Desulfomonile tiedjei DSM 6799: one gene and its partner. The main gene of each other region encodes a partner of the protein of the gene in region 2 in a complex. Links are inferred from orthologs where the notes say so. Each region holds a gene or a part of one and is shown on either strand. Other genes may lie near its edges.

Region 1 (7,430 bases), 2.0 Mb from region 2 along the record:
AGAATGCACTGAGCGATTTCAACAAAGCCATCGAATTGGATCCAAATTCCGGATACGCTTATGCAGGCAGAGGCCTGGCATATCTCCGACTGGACAAAATAGATGCGGCTCGTCGCAATGCCGAAATAGCGCTGAGCAAGCACCCTGACGACAAAACGAAGAAACTTGCAGCCAAGATTACCAACGAGCTTTCCGTGTCGTCATCAGGGCCGCTCAGTCTTGCGGTTCCTATAGGGGACGACGGTCATATTTTCGTGCTACTCAAATTCAGCAAGAACGGTCCGCCGCACAGGTTTCTTCTTGATACCGGTGCAACGTTTTCCCTGATAAGCCGAGAGCTTCTGACTCAAATTCAGCAAGAAACGGAAGTGAAATCTGCCGGCAAAGCACGAGTAAAGACTGCTGATGGTTCGGAGCACATGGTGACGCGATACAAAGTCAAAAATGCATTTCTTTTCAATTTACCGCTCGGGGAAGTGGAAGTTCACGTATTTGATAAGAATGCAGGCGTCATCACCAATCTTCTCGGAATGCACAGCATTAAAAATATTTCTGTCTCCATTGATGCTCAGAGCAAGAAGGCTCACATCACAAGAAAGCAATCGCTGGATTAATACCATTTTGCGTTCAAGATGCTTACCACTGACCTAGCTTCGCAGGTCAGGTCCGTGCTTCCGCCTCTCAGTTAAGAACATCTTGAATGCAAGTCCGTATAACTGTGCTCGCGCTCGAAGGGGGTTCAAACGGAAACAGCCGCACGCTTCTTCAACAGAGCGATGCGGCTGAAAGTAGAACCGTAATGAATATGTTATAGCAAATGTCAGAATTCTTGCCCGATTGCGAAAAGCGCTTCTCGAAAATCGGTGGGTGCCGTGCCTCCGTGCCGGCACATTTTTACACAACAAATCGACTAGTTAGGCCCGGCAGGGACGCCAGGCCCCACCGTTCCCTATGAAGGATAGGGGTGTTCAAAACGTCAGGAATTATGTCAACAGCTATAGAAGAGACTATGCAACCATTCAGTTACGCATGAGAGGAGGTTTCTTCAGCCCCGAAGGGTCTTCCCAACAGTAGCCGTGGGTGCAAACCCACGGAAGCGATACGGCAAGTCCTATGTCTTCAGGACCCTGAAAGGGGTCAACCAATAACATTTGGGAATCATTGCCTGTTGGTCGACCCTTTCAGGGTCTTTGAACCATGCTTATGGACATGGCGCTGTCCACGGGTTGACGAAACTGTCTCAAAACTCCATTTTGGGCTCGCGATTTGCCAAGAGATGTACTAGAAAGGAGAGGAATTCAACAACCACGAGGCTGTCATGGGCAAACAGATCCGGGCCGATTACGAACAGATCTTGATGTTTCCGCCGTCAGTGGAAGACTGGGTGGCTAAGGATCACCCGGCGCGCTTTATCCGAGATTTCGTGGATTCCTTGGATCTGTCCGAGTTGGGAATCGAGGTTCCCGACAGCGATACAGGACGTCCTCCGTATGCGCCAGATCTTCTGTTGAAGGTGTGGCTTTTCGGATACTTCAATCGGATCAGGAGTACCCGTAAGCTTGAAAAGGGTTGCCTTGAGAATATGGGGCTGATTTGGCTGACGGGGATGAATGCTCCGGATCATAATTCCTTATGGCGATTCTTCAAGGCGAACAAGAAATCATTGAGGCATCTGTTCAGACAGTCGATTCGTGTTGCTCTGAAGGCCGATCTGATCGGTCTAGCTCTTCATGCCGTGGACGGGACCAAGATCCAAGCCGTCTCATCCAACGACAAGGCTCGGGGTCGTGAGCACCTGGAGAGGTTTCTGGAAAGTGTTTCGGAGAGATTGGACCGCACGATTGCCGATGCGATGACTGAGATAGAGAGAGCCGAGCGGGAAGAGACCGGTGAGTATCGCCTTCCGCAGTCCATGCAAGACGGATTGAAACGGAAACAGCGGATACAAGAGGCTCTGAAGGAGTTGGATGAATCGGACAAGAAGTCAGTTCACCCTTCGGAACCGGAAGCTCGCTTTATGAAGAATCGCCGGACCAAAGACTTGTCGTACAACGCTCAGGCGGTTGCCGACCAAAAGAGCGGCCTTATCGTGGCCGCAGATGTGGTCACGGATGGGGCCGACAACGGGCAATTGGTCCCCATGCTCGACAAGGTGAAAGAGAATCTGGGCGCTGTGGCAGAGGAAAATGTGGCGGACGGGGGATATTTTTCCTCAGGGCAGATAGGTCTGGCCCATGAGCGAGAATACGGCATTCTTATCGGGAAATCGTCAGGGGAAATTGTTTCCGAGAGAGGTGCGGATGAGGATCTCTATCACCGATCCCGGTTCGTCTTTGATCAGGAGCGTGATTGCTTCATATGCCCTGAAGGGCGCTTGTTGCCTTTTCATCAGCGGAAAATTAACGGCAAGAACCACAATGAGGTTCGCAGGTATCACTGCAAGGATTTTCTAACGTGTCCCAATCGCTGGAAATGCTCCAAGAGCAAGAACGGACGCCTCATAGACCTCAGCGTTTACGAGGCGGCCCTAGAACGACACCGCAGCAAGAGGGAAAAACCAGAGAACAAAGAGCGCCTGAAGACTCGAAAGAAGATTATCGAGCCACCGTTTGCCTGGATCAAGAGCGCATTAAGCTTTCGGCGATGGACCGTGGCCGGAATCGACAACGTAAAGGCCCAGTGGGACCTTATTTGCACGACCATAAATCTCAGGAAGCTCTACCACCATTGGGTATCCGGCGAGGTGGCATTCACGTAAGCAGCCGGAGGGAGACCATGACCTTATAACGGACAGTACACTCGGATCGAACCTCGCCTGATCTTCACTTGACGGGACTGCTTTTTTCCCAGAAGCAGGTCCTCCCGTCCGGCTTGCGTGATTCGCCGCAGTGCGCAGGTTTTGAGACGCTTTCTGACACCCGTGGCTACAATCGGGGCGCCCTTCCAGGGCGTGCCAGGTTATGACTAGATGGTTACATGGCTGTTGCTTTTTATCCACTTTACAAGAGGAAGAACCAGGGATTTTGGTCTAAATCCCTGAAACCAACCCGGATCCCAATTTAGAAAAGGGGAACGTTGGCTGCCAGCTTGATTGTCGCAAATGACCATTCAAGCAGCCGTGAGGCGATTACGACCATTGCCATCAATGCAAAATTCTTTCCCGCGGCTGACGCTTCTCAGGACGCTGCTTTCCGAATGCTGCTCCAAAAGTGAGCTGATGCTGTTCCAGCGCACGAATCTGATCCCGTAATTCGGCAGCCTTCTCAAACTCCAGGTCCCGAGCTGCAGCGAACATCCGATCCGTCAGTTGTTTGATCAGACCGGGAATCTCGTCCGGAGCCACGTCGGGTAGATCGGGTTTCTTCTCAACTTCCACCGTGACGTAATCCTGTTCCGCGAGAGAAGAGAGGATGTCGGTGATGTTCTTACGAACCGTTTCCGGCGTTATGTCGTTTTCGACATTGTATTCCTGCTGGAGACGCCGTCTTCGCGTGGTCTCCTCCGTAGACTTGCGGATGGATTCAGTCATGTGGTCTGCATACAGAATCACCGTGCCTTCCACATTACGAGCAGCCCTACCGGAAGTCTGGATCAGCGAACGCTCCGACCGCAAGAACCCTTCCTTGTCTGCATCCAGAATAGCAACGAGAGCCACTTCAGGAATATCCAGACCTTCTCGCAGAAGATTGATTCCCACCAGCACGTCGAATTTCCCCAAGCGCAGATCGCGAATGATTTCCATGCGTTCTATGGTGTGGATTTCAGAATGCAGGTACTTCACCCGAATTCCCAGGCCTGCATAGTATTCGGTAAGGTCTTCCGCCATCTTCTTTGTGAGCGTGGTGACCAGCACTCTATGACCCTGATCGATACGTTTGCGGATTTCACCTAAAAGATCGTCCACCTGATTGGAAGCGGGCCGCAGTTCAATCATCGGGTCGGTCAGGCCGGTGGGACGAATGATCTGCTCTATTACCCGGTCTTTGCTCCTCTCCAGTTCATATGGGCCGGGAGTTGCCGAGACGTAAATGGCTTGATTCACGTGAGATTCAAACTCTTCAAACTGCAACGGCCGATTATCCAGCGCACTGGGAAGCCGAAATCCATAATCGACCAGGTTCTGTTTTCTGGCTCGATCTCCTCTGAACATGCCGCCCAATTGAGGTATGCTGACATGGGATTCATCGATCATAAACAGGGAATCTTTGGGAAAATATTCCAGGAGCGTAGGCGGAGGCTCGCCAGCATTGCGGCCGGTGAGATATCGGGAATAGTTCTCGATACCGCTGCAGTAGCCCATTTCCCTGAGCATCTCCACATCGAATTTGGTTCTTTCCTCTATGCGCTGAGCCTCTATGAAACGATTCTGGTCGCGAAAGAACTCCACCCGCTCTTTCATTTCCTCAAGAATGGCATTTACAGACGAAAGCAGTCTGGATCTTTCCGTCACGTAATGGCTTGCCGGATAAATCGCAACCTTTTCGAGCGAGCGAATCACTTTTCCCCTGAGTGGGTCAATCTCATAGAGTGACTCGACTGTATCGCCAAAGAATTCTATCCGGAGCGCAACCGATTCTTCGTAAGCAGGAAATACTTCAACAACATCGCCTCGGACTCGAAAGGTTCCCCGGTGGAAGTCTATGTCATTCCTCTCGTACTGGATTTCCACGAGCTTCCGTAACACTGAATCCCTATCGGCGTCCTCTTTATCAATGAGGTGCACGAGCATGTTTTGATACGATTCCGGAGATCCGAGACCATAAATACACGAAACCGACGCTACGATTATGACATCCTGCCGTTCCAGAAGAGATCTTGTCGCAGAATGTCTCATTTTGTCTATCGTTTCGTTGATGCTTGAGTCTTTTTCAATGTACGTGTCAGACTGCGGTATATAGGCTTCCGGCTGGTAATAGTCATAATAGGATACAAAGTACTCTACCGCATTCTCAGGGAATAATCCTTTGAATTCGGCGAATAATTGAGCAGCCAGCGTCTTGTTCGGGGCAAGCACGAGCGTGGGTTTTTGCACTCTTTCAATGACATTGGCCATGGTATACGTCTTCCCCGAGCCAGTCACACCCAACAAAACCTGATGCTTCAACCCGTTCTCCACACCAGTCGCTAAAGCATCTATGGCTTGAGGTTGATCGCCCTTGGGTACGTAATCGGAATATATCTGAAACGGCCGCATGTATCTGTTCCTCAACTTCGTATTCAAGGCAGTAATATCGGGGAAACCCTTCTTGTAAGAAGTGTTTCCCCGAACCCCATCCCAAGAACTTTCAATATTTGGCTACATCCTTGTTTGCTTCGCAAACTAACGATGCAGCCGAAATGTTGAAAATTTCTTGGAAGAGCTTGGGAAACCTCTTCTACAAAGAAAGTTCCTCCAACACTACTACTTAAATGCGAACATATGACGTTCTTCATTTTAAAGATGGTTTAAGGATCTTAAGGGAATTATGGATTTTCCGTATTACTTTTTCCAGGTTCTTGAATCCCTCGGTTCGATCCGAAATCACCATCTGGAGCACTCGTTCCTCAGCAATGTAATACTGTACAAGCTGGACAAGCTGTAGACCGCGATGATCTTTATAAAGAAAAATAGTGTAGCCTTGAGTTCCGTCAAGTCCCTTAATTTTACCCTCTTCGAGAACCGAGCTATTCTTCATCTCCTGTTTCAGCTTTCGGAAGAGGTCTGCAATCGTTTCTGCCGTAACAGGACCTTTCTTTTGGCGCTCCTGGATGAAAACGCTTATTCTTAAGGTGGCTCCTGGGTGAAAGATCTTGATCTCGTTCTCTCCGGCAGTTTTCAGGGTCATGGATGTCGGGTAATCGAACGTGAATCTCCCCGCCGGATCGGCATATTTCGAAAAACCGTCTTGCCCGGATGCAGTTCCCGAAAGCACTATCGAGAGGATGATTATGAGAAACGTTGCTCGCGTCATCACTCCTCGCGACTCCACCCGCGTTTACGACGTGTCGATTTTTCTTCCTTTTCATCAGCAGGAGGACGCTTTAGGTCCGACAATGCCTGCCCAAGGGTTCGTGCCAATTCGTACGTTGCGATTTGCAGGCCGTTGATTATTCTCGACCTGAACCACCGATCCGGTTCGGATTCGCGGAATACTGCCAGATTTTCCAATTCCTTGTCGCTCAAGTGCCTGAATGTGTAGGCGATGGTTGTGATTGCCGTTTCCCCTATTCTGCTCTTTTCAAAGCCGAGCCCTTTTTCCACCATACCGATTTTTTCGTGTAATCGGTCGTCGTTTGCTGCATTTTCAGGGTCCGATCCGGAGAGCAGTCCTTTAATGACACTTTTTACGAGAACTTGATTGTTGCCATAAACATCTTCTGCCACAACGATTCTTCTCATAAGCTCTAAACGTTCGTCATCCTGTGATGCAGCCATCTTTCGGCTTTCTCGAATATTCTTCAGCAGAGCGGGATCCAGAGCGTTTTCCTGGGCGCGTGCAACTTTTTTTCCCAGAGACGATTCATAAAATTCTACTACTTTTCCGAGATATTCCTGTTTCAACTCATCTCGGATAGAAGAGCGCAAGATTTTCAGCAGGGTATCTTGGGCGGAATTCTTCTTAAGCAACGCTTCGGTTTCGTTCCTCGATCTGGAGTCCGGAAACACATCGGAGGGAACCGAGGCCAAGACAGATTTCGGCAAGGCGTCGAGCTGACCTGATATACCGGAAATTCTGAGTGCTTGATCGATCAGACTGTCTGTGCGATCGGCGAATGTCGCCTGAGAGGTAAACAAGACCAGAAAAAGCGTCAATACAACTGATGCGCAGCTTGATCGTCGAGGTATCGTGTTGATGTCCTGCAATTGGGTTACACCTTTAAAGCGAATGGAATTCCGAAGGAATCTGTTTCAGTTCCCCTTCCGGACTGACGGCCACCAGAGTAACCGTTGCTGTAATAAGATAATCCCGAGGCTCGCCTTGACGGGTTATTATCTGTTTGACAACAATTCTGAACCGCGTCGTGCTTTCAATCCAGGTCCGTACGACCAGGGAATCCCCCAGTTTTGCGGGAGCATGGAATACAATCTCGACCTTGTGCACCATGAACAGGTACCCGTTATTGTGGTACTCCGCGACGCTCGACAAACGCTTTTCAACGTATTCCGTACGGGCTCGTTCCAGGAATTTTAAGTAATTGGCATGATATACTACTCCCATGCAGTCTGTATCCTCGTAGTACACCTTGCATTCGAAGAGCAGCTCTACCGGACGTGTCGGTCTGGTTGCCGACTTGGATTCCACAGGCTCCAAGGTCGTGTCCTTTCAGAAGATATTTCTGAAACGCGTTGAAACGCCTTCGGCGGCAGGATAGCAAAGAAATGCATATTCTTCTAGCCAGCCGTCTCTGGTAGTGTAGGAAAAAGGAATCGCAGAGGATGTGGGATGCAA
Region 2 (6,394 bases):
AAAGTTCCAGATAATCTTGGGACTTGACCAGTTCCTTCACGTGTCCGGGGACTCGTTGATGGAAATCTTGTACTAAGCTCGTATAATGGCAGTGGGGACAGGTTGCTACGTCCGAGGATCGATTGCAGTCTTTAGGAACAACGCGAAAATCCAAACCATATCCGAAAGGAGACGTGTTCATGCCCTCGACGGTTCGACAATGAGAAAAGTGATTCATGCACAGAGGGCAACTCACTACGAGCACTGAATTGTTCACGCAATCCTCCTTGAGATCCATAACTGAATTGCACCTCCCCGAAAACCCGCGACAGCGATACCATATCATAGGTGATGGCTTTTAGCCAAGCGTTTCTTGAACACGAACTTTCTTTCTGGAGACAAACTCACCAGAATGATTAAATTATCTGAGTGAAATATGAAAAAAACCGGTTATTCAAACATCGCATACGAACAGGATTTGAACTCCGCGCAGCTTGAGGCTGTAACGGCTCCAGAAGGACCTCTGCTCATCATTGCCGGGGCCGGTTCGGGAAAGACCAGGACCATCGTGTACCGCGTTGCCTGGCTTGTGGAACAAGGGATAGAACCCGAATCCATCTTGCTGCTGACCTTCACGCGAAAGGCAGCCGAAGAGATGCTCTCGCGAGCATCGCAGCTCCTGGGTCTCAGGCTGACCGCCATTGCCGGAGGTACATTTCATTCCACGGGCAACATGTTGCTCAGAAGGTATGCGGCCCTTCTCGGATTCGATTCATCCTTTTCCATTATGGATCAGGGCGATTCCGTGGAAGCCATCGACCATGTGAAGAAGAACCTTGTTCCTCCTTTGACCGATCCAAAAGGATTCCCGAAGACCAGAACCATTGCGGAAATAATAAGCAGAGCAGTCGGATGTGCATGCAGTGTGAATGAAGCAATAGAAAAGCGTTGTCCTCATTTCGGCGAATTTGCCCCGGAGATCGACATTATCAAAGTCAAGTATGAGGAACATAAAAAGAATAATAATCTTATGGATTATGATGATTTACTCGTGAACACGATTAAGCTTTTGGAGGAACATCCGAGGATCAGGACGGAAATATCTGAAAAATGGAGATATGTGCTCGTAGACGAATACCAAGACACGAACCGGCTTCAGGCTCGCATTGTGCAACTACTCGCCTTTACTCACGATAACGTCATGGTTGTGGGAGACGATTCGCAAAGCATTTACTCGTTCCGGGGCGCTGATTTTACGAATATCGTAGAATTTCCGAATCTGTTTCCCGGAACGCGCATTATCCGACTGGAGGAGAATTACCGCAGCACCGCGCCCATCTTGAGTGTGACCAACAGCATCATTCAGCGGGCTGCTGCAGGTTACTCAAAGCGGCTTTTCACTCAGAAAACCGGAGGACCTCTCCCCATAAGCGCCCGTTCATCTACGGAACGCCAACAGAGTAAATTTGTCGTCCAGTGCGTGCGGGAATTAAACGAGCATGGCGTGGAACTGAACGAAATAGCCGTGCTTTTTCGAGCAGGGTTCCATTCCTTCGATTTGGAAAGCGAACTGACGCGCAATAATATCGCTTTCGTGAAATACGGCGGATTCAAGTTCCTGGAAAGTCAGCACATAAAGGATGTGCTTGCGCATCTCAAAGTGATCCACAATCCTGCAGACCGTTTGAGCTGGATTCGTATTCTCAAGCTTCTGCCGGGCGTCGGCGACAAGACCGCCCTTCAACTGGCCGGCACTATCTGCCAGGACGGCATACCCCGTTCCACTGCCCAGATCGTATCCAAGCCCCCGAAATATGGCAAAGATCTGGACCGGTTGCTTGAACTTGTTTTCCAACTCAAAAATGAGACAAATCCCATATCGCAGAAAGTGGAACTCATAAATGCCTATTACTTCCCCGTGCTCAAGGAAAAGTACGACAACTATCCCAAAAGAATGCGCGATCTGGAGTACCTGGCGGATTTGACTTCGAGTTACAAGAGCCTGAATAGATTTCTCAATGACATGGCTCTCGAGCCTCCGGATGAGGAGAGAAGCTCCGAAAGGGAGAGACAGGACAGCCTGGTGCTCTCCACCATACACTCGGCAAAAGGTCTGGAATGGCACACGGTGATCCTCATCTGGGCGGCGGAAGGCCGCATCCCCTCCCCGATGGCTCTCGTATCTCCCGATGATCTGGAGGAAGAACGCCGACTTATGTATGTGGCAACCACAAGGGCCAAACACAATCTCGTTATTGTGGCTCCGCATACTGCACTGGATCGAACCCGGGGACAGGTCCCGGTGAAGCTCTCCAGATTTGTCGAGGAGATTCCGCAGGATTATTTTCGCACCTATTCCGTTTGACCCTCTCGAGCGGTTTTACGAATAAGGCTTGTTTTATAGCCAGCAGAAACATTGATTATCCTTGATGCTTCCCTACTCTTTCTCTATAATCTGGCCTGTTTTGCTCAGGCTCCGAGCAAATCCCTTCAGAGAGCCGCATCTGCTGCACAGGAGAAAGAAAACAGCCTTATTCGGTCCCCCATGTATTTTGGGGATCAGGGGAACTGAAATCCACGCGATCCAGTGAATCCGTATGAAGCAGTTTCTGGAAAAACACCTCAAAGTATATCTTCACGAAGCCTCCAAGTTCATCTGGATTGCATGGATATGCTTCGCAATTTTTCTCGTAACGGCAATCTTCAGAAACTATGTCGATACTGCATTTCTGAAGAGGTACGGCCCCAATTACATCCCCTATATGCTGGTGATAAACGCTATCCTGACGTTCTTCGTCATGGGGGTCATAGATCGACTGGGACGGAAATTTAGCGATTATATACTCCTATCAGCGTTCCTGGGGTTGTACGGTGTTCTCGTCACACTTCTCTTCTTTACCGTCAAAGCCGATCTGAGCATCTCATACCCGATACTTTACCAGTTGCTCTACTTGCTGGATTCAGTTCTGCTCGTTTACCTGTGGAATATTGCAGGAGATCTCTTCGATGCCCGCCAAGGCAAGAGAATATTTCCCCTCATTACCGCAGGACAGGTGCTCGGGACCACTGTGGGGAGTTTTCTCACCCGACCTCTGACCGTCTTGTTGAGGGGCGAAGATCCGGTTCTCCTCGTGTTTGCGGGAATCTCGCTCGCAATTGCGGTGTACATGTGGCGCACCGGGAGCGGATTTCTTTCCCATGTCAAACCGAAAATCCAGACTGTTCGCGGAGTAGCAAAAACTATCGGGCTGACCGAAGTTCCCCGATTGATCAAAGAATACCCAATTGTGCGCTATCTGGTCGTTACCGGATTAATACCCAACATTTTGCTTCCCATTTTCTTCTTTCAATTCAGTGTGGTGGCCAACAGCACGTTTCATTCGGAACAATCATTGATCTCATTTTTGAGCATATTCCGTGGGACAACAACATTAGTTACCTTTGTCCTGCTCTTTTTCATGGGGAGAATGTACTCCTCAATCGGGCTGGCCAACTCATCTATTGTTCAGCCATTGAATTTCGCGGTGCTCTTCGGATCCTTGCCTCTGTTCTTCAATATCTTTGTTGCTGCATACGGCCAGTTTTCCACAATACTCATTCAGAGAGCTATAGCCGGGCCTGTGAACAAGATTTTGTACAGCATTATCCCGTCTGACCTTCAGGCCTGGAGCAGAACGTTTATCCGAGGCAGTGTGTTGAAAGTAGGTATGCTTTCAGGCTCCCTCACCATGATATTTCTCAAGCCCTATCTTGCTCCCAAAAGTCTGTCGTATATCGCTTTTGTTCTCGCTCTTTACTGGCTTGTGGAGACACTGAATTTCCGAAAGCATTACACGAGAATACTGAAACAGGTTATTGCAGAAAAGCAGGTTGATTTCGAACAGATAGAAGCAGTACGGCCGTTCGAGGGAGCGGGAGCGACGGCAGAACTGGGGTCCGCTACTGTTGCCAATCGGGTAGAAGAGTCCGTTGAAATGCCGGAACGAGCTGCTCCGGTTATGGACCCCGAGATCGCTCTAAAACTCCTTGATGACGAGAACTCTCTCACGAGAGCGGAAGCAGCGGCTTCGTTTGCTCAATCAAAAGATATGCGTGCAGTGCGGAAGCTCATTCAGCTTCTGGAAGACACTGATGACGACGTGAGGCAAGCCGCGATTGAAGCGCTCATGGGGTACGGCGAACTCATTCTCCCATTCCTTGAAGTTTCCCTGTTGGAAGCGCCGCCTCGCACAAAGCAGGCTATTCTCGAAGTCATACGGCTTTCGGGATTGACGGAATTTGAAATAGTGCCGTTTCTCGGTAAAGAACTTGCTCAAGCGTACTGGCATCTCATAGCAGTCAGAGATCTCGACCGAATAGAAGGTATGAGCGTGAAAATGCTCAAGGATCACCTTCTAGCGGCAAATGAGGAACACCTGAGTCTGATTTTCTATGCGTTATGGGTCTATCATACCGACATGAGACTCATGTACCAGGCACTTAAGTCCGAGTCCGCTTCTATTGCGGTCGAACTGGTAGAGAACTCCATACAAAAGGAATTGAGTCCGTATCTCATTCCGCTTATTGAAGACATTCCCTTAAATGAAAAAATCGAGGAAGGCAGAAAGCTCTTTCCGCTTGTGCGCAAAGAAACTCCTGAAAGAGTTGTTACTTTTCTGGTGGAATCGGACGATCCAATTACCCGTATGCTGGCGCTCTTCGTGATTGCCGAGCAGATGCCCGAATACTCCTTCTTGCCGGTTGTTGAATCCAGGCTCAGCGACGACCAACCCCATGTTCGCGATATTGCTGATTACGCTTTGAAGCGCATTCTCCACGAGGACATAACCATGCCCGACATAATCGACAAAATCAATAAACTCAGGACTTTCACTATTTTTGAAGGGATGGGTGTTCGCGAACTGCATGCGATCTCCTCGGTGATTTCCGTTGAGACGTTCTCACCGGGAGAAGTCCTTATCAAGCAAGGAGAAGAGAACTCCTCCATCTATCTTATTGTTTCCGGACAGATAACTATCTACGAGAAATACGGCACAGACGAACAGAAGGCGAAAGCCACAGTTGGCGAAGGAGCATTCCTTGGAGAATTAAGCCTGTTCACCCGCATGCCTCCGAACGCAACGTGCGTGGCGGATGTCGTTACCGAAGCATATGTGTTGCGACATCATCAATTCCAGGAAATCATGAAAGTTTATCCGCAAATCGGAATAAATCTGTGCAGATTCTTTACTATGAAGCTCCGGCAGGTTGCTTATTGAGCCTTTTGGATTTCCGGAATCGCTAATTTCCACCAGCTTGCGTTCAACCGTGCCGAAATCCGATAGTTTTTCTTGCATTCCTCCTCTGCTCTACCATTCCTTTGGAATTTTGGTCTTCTTTTTAAACTTGTCTTTCGTACAAAATTCCATCAATGTACGTTGAACAAACGTATCCGGACCAAACATTCCCTTTCAAGAAATTCACGCGGAGAAGTGCATGGATCGGCACAATTCCAAGGAAGAGCTTGTACAGGAGATTCGCGCTTTACGGCGAAAGATAAACGAACTCGAGAATCAGATAGCATCTACGCTTATACCGGGCAAGCACGAGGTCGGCCCGCAACCGGCGACGGAATTCGGGCGAAAATTTCTGGAAGCGATCCGCACAAAAGATTTTCTCCAGGGAATTCTCGATAGCTCGACACTCGTATCAATAGTGCTCACGGATTTGGATCAAAACGTGCTCTTCTGGAATACGGGCGCGCAGAACATCTTCGGATATTCATCAGATGAGATGATAGGGAGCAAGATCACTCGTTTGTACCCTCCCGATGCTCTTAGCACAGAAACCGTGGAACAGCTTCGCACTGTGATCCGTACCAAGAGCGGAGCAGTACACGGAAACATGCAGCAACTCACCAAAGACGGCCGCACCCTTATCATCTCACTGGCACTGTCCCCGATGATCGACACGGACGGTGAAGTTCAGGGCATTCTCGGTGTGGGATTGGACGTTACTGAAGAAATTCTCCGGCAAGAGGAAATCCTCAAGCTCCTGGAGCAAGTCCAGACGACCCAGGATATGGCGGTCTTTTCTTTGGCCAAATTGGCCGAATCCAGAGATGCCGAAACCGGCTCGCATCTGATTCGCATTCAGAAATACTGCAGAATTCTCTGTAATCGGCTTTCCGACATGCATCAATACCGCGATATCGTTACCGATCACTATACTACCGACCTGATACGCTCCGCTGTGCTCCACGACATCGGGAAAGTGGCCATGCCGGATTCTATCCTGTTGTCGCATGAGCTGTTCACGGTGACGGAACGAGAGATAATGAAACGCCACACTCTTCTCGGAGGCAAAGCTCTGGAAGAAGCAGTCACGACACTAGGCGAAAAAAGCTTCCTGTCGTTAGGCATGGAGGTCGCCTATT

What was found.
Region 1: the proteins of DESTI_RS13030 (region 2) and uvrB are in contact, whole or in part, in a crystal structure (PDB 7EGT), measured with the Thermus thermophilus proteins. The link is inferred for Desulfomonile tiedjei DSM 6799 from one-to-one orthologs. Residues at the interface, in WP_096412145.1 of Thermus thermophilus: His654, Arg656, Phe657, Gln666, Asp668, Glu669, Lys680, Arg681, Leu682, Ser683, Lys685, Tyr686, Ala687; in WP_096411307.1 of Thermus thermophilus: Glu23, Leu25, Arg26, Asp27, Gly28, Glu29, Arg30, Phe31, Arg55, Glu326, Asp327, Phe328, Glu379, Ser382, Gln383, His398, Gly400, Arg401.

The regions. Positions count from the first base shown.
Region 1 is NC_018025.1:5,120,192-5,127,621, forward strand. The notes cover bases 2,669-5,602. They hold uvrB (excinuclease ABC subunit UvrB), read right to left. Parts: upstream 5,195-5,602; coding sequence 3,143-5,194; downstream 2,669-3,142. Other genes in these bases: DESTI_RS21890 (IS1182 family transposase), read left to right, coding at 2,669-2,758; DESTI_RS21900 (hypothetical protein), read right to left, coding at 5,430-5,602. Also shown: DESTI_RS21885 (tetratricopeptide repeat protein), read left to right, coding at 1-614; more of DESTI_RS21890, read left to right, coding at 1,319-2,668; more of DESTI_RS21900, read right to left, coding at 5,603-5,951; DESTI_RS21905 (DUF2059 domain-containing protein), read right to left, coding at 5,951-6,844; DESTI_RS21910 (YbgC/FadM family acyl-CoA thioesterase), read right to left, coding at 6,858-7,283; DESTI_RS30950 (hypothetical protein), read left to right, coding at 7,425-7,430. UniProt on the Escherichia coli protein: The UvrABC repair system catalyzes the recognition and processing of DNA lesions. A damage recognition complex composed of 2 UvrA and 2 UvrB subunits scans DNA for abnormalities.
Region 2 is NC_018025.1:3,106,453-3,112,846, forward strand. The notes cover bases 1-2,879. They hold DESTI_RS13030 (ATP-dependent helicase), read left to right. Parts: upstream 1-415; coding sequence 416-2,344; downstream 2,345-2,879. Other genes in these bases: DESTI_RS13025 (DUF2225 domain-containing protein), read right to left, coding at 1-256; DESTI_RS13035 (cyclic nucleotide-binding domain-containing protein), read left to right, coding at 2,577-2,879. In the rest of the region: more of DESTI_RS13035, read left to right, coding at 2,880-5,237; DESTI_RS28865 (HD domain-containing phosphohydrolase), read left to right, coding at 5,455-6,394. UniProt on the Escherichia coli protein: A helicase with DNA-dependent ATPase activity. Unwinds DNA duplexes with 3'-5' polarity. Translocates on single-stranded DNA with 3'-5' polarity. Initiates unwinding more efficiently from a nicked substrate than double-stranded DNA.